Roseobacter denitrificans OCh 114: one gene and its partner. Each later gene encodes a partner of the first gene's protein in a complex. Links are inferred from orthologs where the notes say so. Each region holds a gene or a part of one and is shown in the gene's direction. Other genes may lie near its edges.

Region 1 (5,449 bases):
GCCCCGCCGCTTCAAGTCCTTCGCGCATCGCACCGATCCGCCCATCCATCATATCCGACGGGCCGATGATATCCGCGCCCGCCTCAGCCTGCGCCAGCGTCATCTTGACCAGCGCCTCGACCGTGCGGTCGTTGACGATCTCTCCGTTTTCGACAAAGCCGTCATGCCCGTTGATGTTATAGGTATCCAGCGCCACATCGGTCATCACCGCAATATCCGGCACCGCCTGTTTGATGGCGCGGATGGCCCGATTGACGTGGTTTTCCGGATCCCACGCGCCCGCGCAATCCTCTGTACGCTCTTCTATGCCGGTATAGGGAAAGATGCAGATCGCGGGGATGCCCAGATCTGCCGCCTCGCGCGCAGCCTCCACCAGTTGATCGACCGACCGGCGAAAGACACCCGGCATCGAGGGGATCTCCTCCTTGATCCCCTCACCGGCGCGCACGAAAACCGGCCAGATAAAATCATCCACCGTAAGCGTGTTCTGCCGCGTCAAAGCACGGATGGCCGGGCTTTGGCGCAGGCGGCGCAGACGGGTGGCGGGAAAGGGGGCTTGTGTCGGGCGCATCGCAAATGTCCATTTTGTGTTACACATCCTGATTGCCACGTATTTTTCCCCAAGCCAAGGCTAGGAATTGCCACATTGCCCCGCTAAGAGTGCCGAAAGACAAAAAGAAAAGCACGTCTCGTGGACCTTTACAGCAGCATCTTTGAACTGATCGACATGCGCTCCTTTTCGAACCTCTGGTTCTGGATCGCGCTGGCGGTACTGTGGTCCACGGCGAGCCATTGGGTGCTTGGTGTTCCGTTCGATATGGTCCTGCGTGCACGCCGCAACGGGGGACAGGCGGAACAGGACCTCGAAGATCTGGTGCGGATCAACACCAACCGGTTGCTGTTCATCTCGACGGTTTCGGGATTGTGGATGCTGGCGCTGGGGTGTTTTATCCTGACCGCGCTGCTGTTGACGGGCTTTGTCTACGGGCTTGAGATCGCACAGGCGCTGTTCTTGCTGGGGTTTCCGATGTCACTGGTGGGGTTGCTCTCCTTGTCGACCGCGCGTCTGATCCGAGACGAAGACGCCACGGGTGAGCATTTGCGCCGACGTTTGTCGCGCCATCGGCTCTATGTTCAGATGATCGGCGTTGTGTCGATCTTTGTCACAGCACTTTGGGGAATGTACCAAAACCTGTCGATTGGCGTATTGGGCGGTTGACACTCCGGCGCTGAGACACAATTGAAGCAGCCCATGACTGCGCACACCCATATCACGATCTCCGGCGTGCCCGAGGGCTATGATGCCCGCGTGCTGCTTGACGAAGTTGCAAAGAGCAGCGCGCCGGTGATGCATATCGCGCGTGATGACAAACGTCTGGCCGCGCTGCAGGCTGCGCTGCGTTTCATGGCCCCAGATATGCCCGTGGTGGTCTTTCCGGGCTGGGATTGTCTGCCCTATGATCGCATCTCACCCAATGCGGATATCTCCGCACAGCGGATGGCGACGCTCGCCGCGTTGATCCACGGCATGCCGGAGCGGTTTATCCTGCTGACCACGCTGAACGCCGCCAGTCAGAAAATTCCGGCGCGCGACCTGCTCAAGGATGCCGCCTTCAGCGCGCGCGTTGGCAGTCGGATCGACGAAAAGGCCTTGCGCAATTTTCTGGTGCGCATGGGCTTTGTGCAAAGCCCGACCGTCACCGAACCCGGCGATTATGCGGTGCGCGGTGGGATTATTGATATTTTTCCACCCGGCGACATGGGGCCTGTGCGGCTGGATCTGTTCGGGGACGTTCTGGATGGCGCGCGCCGCTTTGACAGCGCCACGCAGCGCACCACCGAAAAGCTGGACCTCGTTGAGCTTGCGCCGGTCTCCGAGATCATTCTGGATGAGGCTGCCATCACACGGTTTCGCCAGAACTACCGGATCGAATTCGGCGCGGCAGGCACGGATGATCCGCTGTATGAAGCCATCAGCGCCGGGCGCAAGCACCAAGGGGCGGAACACTGGTTGCCGTTTTTCCACGATGGGTTGGAGACGCTATTTGATTACTTGCCACAGGCCTCTGTGTCGCTGGATGATCAGATCACCGCCGCGCGAGAGGCACGCTGGGACAGCATCGCGGATCAATATGAAACGCGCCGCATTGCCATGTCCAACCGCTCCAAGATGGACAGTGTGTACAAACCCTGCCCACCGGAGGCGCTTTACCTCAACAGTGCCGCTTGGGACGCAGCAGTTGGCGGGCGGCGCGTGCTGCAACTGGCCCCATTGCCACAGCCGACGGGGTTGAATGTCACCGATGCAGGGGCGCGGATCGGGCGGAATTTTGCACCTGAACGACAACAGGAAAGCCTAAGCCTTTTCGGGGCTTTGGCTGATCACATTAAGGTAAAGATGGAAGGCGGTCCGGTGCTGATCGCCAGCTATTCGGAGGGCGCGCGTGAAAGGCTGACCGGGCTGATCGAAGACGAAGGGCTGGCCGAAGCGATCCCGGTGCCCGATGCGACACGGATCGGCAAACGTGGCCTTTACCTCGCCGTCTGGGCGTTGGAACACGGGTTTGAAGCCCCTGGCCTCACGGTCATATCCGAACAGGACGTGCTGGGGGACCGGTTGATCCGCTCGAGCCGCCGCAAACGCCGCGCCGAAAACTTCCTGACCGAAACGGAATCGCTCAGCCCCGGCGATCTGATTGTCCATGTGGATCATGGTATCGGGCGCTACAAGGGGCTGGAGGTCGTTACGGCGGCAGGGGCGGCCCATGAGTGTATTCTGCTGGAATACGCGGAGTCCTCGAAACTCTACCTGCCCGTTGAAAATATTGAGCTTTTGTCGAAATACGGCCACGAGGAAGGGCTGCTGGATCGTCTTGGTGGCGGGGCCTGGCAGGCCAAGAAAGCGCGCCTCAAAGAGCGCATCCGCGAGATGGCCGACAAGCTGATCCGGGTTGCAGCGGAACGCGCGCTGCGCAAAGCGCCCGTGCTGGAACCGCCACCGGGCATGTGGGATGCCTTCAGCGCGCGCTTCCCCTATACGGAAACCGATGACCAGCTGCGCGCCATCGCGGATGTGATCGACGATCTGACGTCGGGCAATCCGATGGATCGGCTGGTCTGCGGGGATGTTGGGTTTGGCAAGACAGAAGTCGCGATGCGCGCGGCCTTTGTGGCGGCCATGTCGGGCGTTCAGGTCGCGCTGATTGCACCGACAACTTTGCTGGCACGCCAGCACTACAAGAGCTTTGCCGAAAGGTTCCGCGGTTTTCCGATCAACGTGCGCCAGCTCAGCCGCTTTGTCCCGACCAAGGAGGCCAATGAAACACGCGAGGGCTTGAGCCGTGGCACGGTCGATATCGTCATCGGAACCCATGCGCTGCTGGCCCAGGGCATCCGTTTTCAAAACCTCGGATTGCTGATCATCGACGAGGAACAGCATTTTGGCGTAACCCACAAGGAACGCCTGAAACAGCTGCGCACGGACATCCATGTGCTGACGCTGACCGCGACCCCGATCCCGCGCACGCTGCAACTGAGCCTCACGGGCGTGCGCGACCTCAGCATCATTGGCACACCGCCCGTGGACCGTCTGGCGATCCGCACCTATGTCAGTGAATTTGACACGGTGACCCTGCGCGAGGCCTTGCTGCGCGAGCACTATCGCGGCGGGCAGTCGTTTTATGTGGTGCCACGCATCTCTGATCTGCCGGAGATCGAGGCGTTCCTGACCGAACAACTGCCCGAACTGACCTATGTGGTGGCGCATGGGCAGATGGCGGCAGGTGAGCTTGATGACCGGATGAATGCCTTTTACGACGGTAAATTCGACATCCTGCTGGCCACGACGATTGTTGAATCCGGTCTGGATATTCCAACCGCCAATACGATGATCGTGCATCGGGCGGATATGTTTGGTCTGGCGCAGCTGTATCAGATCAGGGGGCGCGTCGGGCGGTCGAAAACCCGCGCCTATGCCTATCTGACGACAAAGCCACGGGCGCGTTTGACGGCGACGGCGGAAAAACGTCTGCGTGTGCTCTCCAGCCTTGATACGCTGGGGGCAGGGTTCACCTTGGCCAGCCAGGATCTGGACATTCGCGGCGCGGGCAACCTGCTGGGTGAAGAGCAATCGGGTCAGATGCGCGATGTGGGCTTTGAACTTTATCAATCCATGCTCGAAGAAGCGATTGCCAAGATTCGCACGGGTGAATTGGAAGGACTGTCAGAGGCGGACGATCAATGGGCCCCGCAGATCAACCTCGGCGTGCCGGTGCTGATCCCCGAAGACTATGTGCCGGATCTGGATGTGCGGCTGGGGCTTTATCGTCGTTTGAGCAGCCTCACCACCAAGGTCGAACTGGAAGGGTTTGCCGCCGAATTGATCGACCGGTTCGGCAAGCTGCCGCGCGAGGTCAACACGTTGATGCTGGTGGTGCGCATCAAGGCGATGTGCAAACGGGCCGGGATCGCCAAGTTGGATGGCGGGCCAAAGGGGGCAACGATCCAGTTTCACAACGACAAATTCGCCTCACCGCAGGGGCTTGTGTCCTTCATCGAGGATCAGCGCGGGCTGGCCAAGGTCAAGGACAACAAGATCGTCGTGCGGCGCGACTGGAAAGCGGATGCCGACAAGATCAAAGGCGCGTTTGCCATCGCGCGCGATCTCGCCGAAAAGGTCATCGCCGAGAAAAAGCGCAAGAAAGCAAAGGCGGGCTAGGCGCTTTGCGCGCGCGCCTCAACCCGCGCCATATACATCATCAGCAGGAAGGCCAGCAGCGCCAGCACCAAAATGGTGCCAACCAGCGGTCTGATCGTGCCGTCAAACAACAGACCGACGGGCGAGGCGATCACAGCGGCCAGCACGGTCGAAATCGCGCCGATCACACTCGCGGCCATGCCCGCGATATGGCCCATCGGTTCCATCGCGATGGCATTGAGGTTGCCAATGGACAGTCCGGCCTGAAAGAACACAAACGCCTGCCAGATCGCAAAAACGGCAAAGCCCTGACCGGCAGCGCTCCCACTGGTCATCAGAACGAGCGTTGACAGACCAATCTGCATGGCCAGACCGATGGTGATCAGGCGGCGCATGCCAAAACGCACGACCAACATGGCGTTCAGAAAACTGGAAAGCGCCGAGGACAGCGCAATGGCACCGAACCAGAAGGGGAAGGTTTCAAGCTTGTCGAACACAAACTGGTAAACCGGTTGTATCAGCATCAGTAGCGAAAACAGCATGGCCATGGAAAGTGTTTGAACCATGATCGAGATGCGCACGACCGGGTGTTGCAGCATTTGCCGCACGGCATCCACAATCAGCGCTATTTTCAGCGGGCGTCTGTTTTCCACCGGCAAGGTCTCGGGCAGGCGCAGGCCCAACCACACCGCCGAGATCAGTGAGAATATGACAAAGGCCAGAAAAATACTGCGCCAGCCGGCAACGTGGATG
Region 2 (4,087 bases), 250 kb from region 1 along the record:
CAAAAGCGCCTGACTGTCAAAGCCTGCCGATGCGTAAAACTATATTTACCATTTGGAAAGCACTTTCGCGGTGTTAACCACGTTTTCCGGGTGTTTTCCCGTGGCAGTTGCGATCATCCCGTTAACGTTCTGTTCACGGGTGTAAATTCCGCGTCTTTACGGTCTTGCGCGATTCCCTTGGTGACATCGGCAACGGCAAACACGCACCGGGCACTTTGAACGCAACCGATCCAAGCGCATTACGGCTTGTTCCTCATTCGTTCTCTTTTTTTGATTGGCGAAGCGGCGTCAAACGCCTATGTCGTTTAGTAGGAAATGGGGGCTCATGATGGCTGAATTGAAAAACATCGAAGTGCGCGGGGCGCGTGAGCATAATCTCAAGAACATCGACGTGGATATTCCGCGCGACCAACTGGTTGTTATCACGGGTCTTTCAGGGTCAGGAAAATCGTCGCTCGCCTTTGATACGGTCTATGCCGAAGGGCAGCGCCGCTATGTCGAATCGCTGTCCGCCTACGCGCGCCAATTCCTCGATATGATGCAGAAACCGGATGTGGATCACATCTCCGGCCTCAGCCCTGCGATTTCCATCGAACAGAAGACCACGTCGAAGAACCCGCGCTCGACCGTGGGCACCGTCACCGAAATCTATGACTATATGCGCCTGCTGTTCGCGCGCGTCGGCACGCCCTACAGCCCCGCGACGGGTAAACCGATTGAAGCGCAGCAGGTGCAGGACATGGTGGACCGTGTGATGACCATGGAGGAGGGGACGCGCGCCTATCTGCTGGCCCCGATCATCCGGGACCGCAAGGGCGAATACCGCAAAGAGTTTCTGGAACTGCGCAAGCAGGGATTTCAGCGGGTCAAGGTGGATGGCGCGTTTTACGAATTGGACGAACCGCCAACGCTGGACAAGAAATTCCGCCATGACATTGATGTGGTGGTGGATCGGATCGTGGTGCGCGAGGGTTTGGAAACGCGGCTTGCCGACAGCCTGCGCACCGCACTTGACCTTGCCGATGGTATCGCAATCCTTGAAACGGCCCCCGCCGAAGGCGAGCCGGAACGCACGACGTTTTCGGAGAAATTTGCCTGTCCGGTCAGCGGCTTCACCATTCCCGAAATCGAGCCGCGGCTGTTTTCGTTCAACGCGCCTTTCGGGGCCTGTCCGGACTGTGACGGGTTGGGGGTCGAGCTGTTTTTTGACGAGCGGCTCGTGGTGCCCGATCAGAACCTCAAGATTGCCGATGGGGCCCTCGCGCCCTGGCGCAAGGGCAAGTCGCCCTACTTCTTGCAAACCATCGAGGCGATTGCGAAACACTATCAGTTCAAACAGTCGACCAAGTGGAAGGATCTGCCGAACAAGGTGCAGCAGGTATTCCTCTATGGCTCGGGCGAGGAGGAGATCCAGTTCCGCTACGACGAAGGGGGCCGGGTCTATCAGGTCACGCGCGTGTTTGAAGGCGTCATTCCGAATATGGAACGGCGCTACCGCGAGACAGACAGCAACTGGATTCGCGAAGAGTTCGAGCGCTATCAGAACAACCGGCCTTGCGGGGCCTGCGGTGGTTTCCGTCTGCGCCCCGAAGCCCTGGCTGTCAAGATCGCCGGGTTGCACGCTGGTGAAGTGGTCCAGATGTCGATCCGGGATGCTTTTGAGTGGTGCGAGACTGTGCCGGACCATCTGACGGCGCAGAAGAACGAAATCGCGCGCGCGATCCTGAAGGAAATCCGCGAACGTCTGGGATTTCTGAACAATGTGGGGCTTGAGTATCTGACGCTGAGCCGCAATGCGGGCACGCTGTCGGGCGGCGAAAGCCAGCGCATCCGTCTGGCCAGCCAGATAGGCTCCGGCCTGACCGGTGTTCTTTACGTTCTGGATGAGCCGTCAATTGGCCTGCATCAGCGCGACAATGATCGCCTGCTGTTGACCCTCAAGAATCTGCGGGATCAAGGCAATACCGTCATCGTGGTGGAGCATGACGAGGAAGCGATCCGCGAGGCGGATTACGTCTTTGACCTTGGTCCGGGGGCGGGCGTGCATGGTGGAACGGTTGTCAGCCACGGCACACCGGCGCGCGTTGCGGCGGATGAAAATTCGATCACCGGGCAGTACCTGATGGGGACGCGTGAAATCGCCGTTCCGACGACGCGGCGCAAGGGCAACAAGAAAAAGCTGCAGGTGGTCAAAGCGACGGGCAACAACCTGAAAAATGTCACGGTGGATTATCCGCTGGGCAAATTCGTCTGTGTGACGGGCGTGTCGGGCGGCGGGAAATCGACGCTGACGATTGAGACGCTGTTCAAAACGGCCTCCATGCGGCTGAACGGGGCGCGCCAGACGCCAGCGCCTTGCGAGACGATCAAGGGGCTGGAACATCTGGACAAGGTCATCGACATTGATCAACGCCCCATTGGGCGCACGCCGCGTTCGAATCCGGCGACCTATACCGGTGCCTTCACACCGATCCGCGACTGGTTTGCCGGGCTGCCCGAGGCAAAAACCCGGGGCTACAAACCCGGACGGTTCAGTTTCAACGTCAAGGGCGGGCGCTGCGAGGCCTGTCAGGGCGACGGCGTGATCAAGATCGAGATGCATTTCCTGCCCGACGTCTATGTGGAGTGCGAAACCTGCAAGGGCAAACGCTACAACCGCGAAACACTTGAGGTCACGTTCAAGGGCAAGAGCATTGCGGATGTTCTTGATATGACGGTGGAAGACGCGCAGGAATTCTTCAAGGCGGTGCCGTCCATCCGCGAGAAGATGGATGCGTTGATGCGCGTGGGCCTAGGCTATATCAAGGTTGGCCAACAGGCGACGACCCTGTCGGGGGGCGAGGCGCAACGCGTCAAGCTTTCCAAGGAACTCAGCAAGCGCTCAACCGGGCGCACGCTTTACATTCTGGATGAACCCACCACCGGATTGCATTTCGAAGATGTGCGCAAGCTGTTGGATGTATTGCATGAATTGGTCGATCAGGGCAATTCGGTGATCGTGATCGAGCATAATCTCGACGTGGTCAAAACCGCCGACCACATCATCGACATCGGACCGGAAGGTGGCGACGGGGGGGGCGAGGTCGTGGCGACCGGCACGCCTGAACAGGTCGCCGAGGCGCCGGGCAGTTACACCGGGAAATACCTCAAACCGATGCTGGCACAGAAGAAAGTGGCCGCCGAATAAGTGTTTGAACAGGGCGGTGGCGCTGCGCGCTCACAGCCCTGCGCTGGTTTCAAATGTACCGGTTGGATCGTTGTGGCAAATGCGACCGGATCATCCGTGAGGTCCTGCGGCTTTCACAGAACGGCGCGCCACAGGCCTGTGGCGGTCGCCATCGGACCGCCAAAGATAAGAACGGTTACGGGAGGACCGGCCCTGATGTCGTCAGTCCAATGCGACGCCGATCAAGACAAGCACGGCGAAACCGCCAAGCGCAAAAACCCATGCAGGCGCGGTCAGTGTCACGTCAGATCTGAGGCGCTGCGCGAGGGTTCTGACATTCACTTCGGTTGTTTCTTGCTGTTCCATGATTGCTCCCATTGTTTATTTTCGTGCCTTTGACATGGGGACCACCACGGCCATTGCAAGATGTGCAACATCGGTTTTCGCCTTAATGGCTTGTTTCTGCCTGTTGGGCCGTCGTTGCCCCTCGGGGTTCGAAGCCCGGCGAGGAACGGGGGCGCATGCCATCACCCGATGTCATTCTGTGCGCGAGCGCTGCGTGAAGCGTGGCAGCATGGCGGAGAAATCCTTGCCGCGCCCGTCTTCCTCCTCGACAAAGGCGCGATAGAGCGCGAGTGCGCGCGCGCCCATCGGGGTATCCGCATCCACCGCCTCAGCCGCCTGTTGCGACAGGCCGAGGTCCTTGAGCATCAACTCAGCGGCGAAACCGGGGGTGTAATCATTGTCGGCCGGGCTTTGCGGGCCGACGCCGGGTGCCGGGCAATAGGCGTTCATCGACCAGCTGTAGCCCGATGAGGTGCTGACAACATCGAACATCTTCTGACGGTCCAGCCCCAGTTTATCAGCCAGCGCGAAGGCTTCGCAGGTGGCGATCATGGTGGCCCCGAGGATCATGTTATT

Evidence for each region. Proteins that work in one complex are often made in the same cells at the same time.
Region 2: the proteins of mfd (region 1) and uvrA are in contact, whole or in part, in a crystal structure (PDB 4DFC), measured with the Escherichia coli proteins. The link is inferred for Roseobacter denitrificans OCh 114 from one-to-one orthologs.

Annotation. Positions count from the first base shown.
Region 1 is NC_008209.1:2,615,517-2,620,965, reverse strand. Bases 869-4,917 are described here. They hold mfd (transcription-repair coupling factor), read left to right. Parts: upstream 869-1,252; coding sequence 1,253-4,717; downstream 4,718-4,917. Other genes in these bases: RD1_RS12600 (MFS transporter), read right to left, coding at 4,714-4,917; RD1_RS12610 (hypothetical protein), read left to right, coding at 869-1,219. Outside these bases: hemB (porphobilinogen synthase), read right to left, coding at 1-571; more of RD1_RS12610, read left to right, coding at 692-868; more of RD1_RS12600, read right to left, coding at 4,918-5,449. UniProt on the Escherichia coli protein: Couples transcription and DNA repair by recognizing RNA polymerase (RNAP) stalled at DNA lesions. Mediates ATP-dependent release of RNAP and its truncated transcript from the DNA, and recruitment of nucleotide excision repair machinery to the damaged site.
Region 2 is NC_008209.1:2,867,015-2,871,101, reverse strand. The notes cover bases 1-3,387. They hold uvrA (excinuclease ABC subunit UvrA), read left to right. Parts: upstream 1-328; coding sequence 329-3,187; downstream 3,188-3,387. In the rest of the region: RD1_RS21165 (hypothetical protein), read right to left, coding at 3,389-3,532; mmsB (3-hydroxyisobutyrate dehydrogenase), read right to left, coding at 3,704-4,087. UniProt on the Escherichia coli protein: The UvrABC repair system catalyzes the recognition and processing of DNA lesions. UvrA is an ATPase and a DNA-binding protein. A damage recognition complex composed of 2 UvrA and 2 UvrB subunits scans DNA for abnormalities.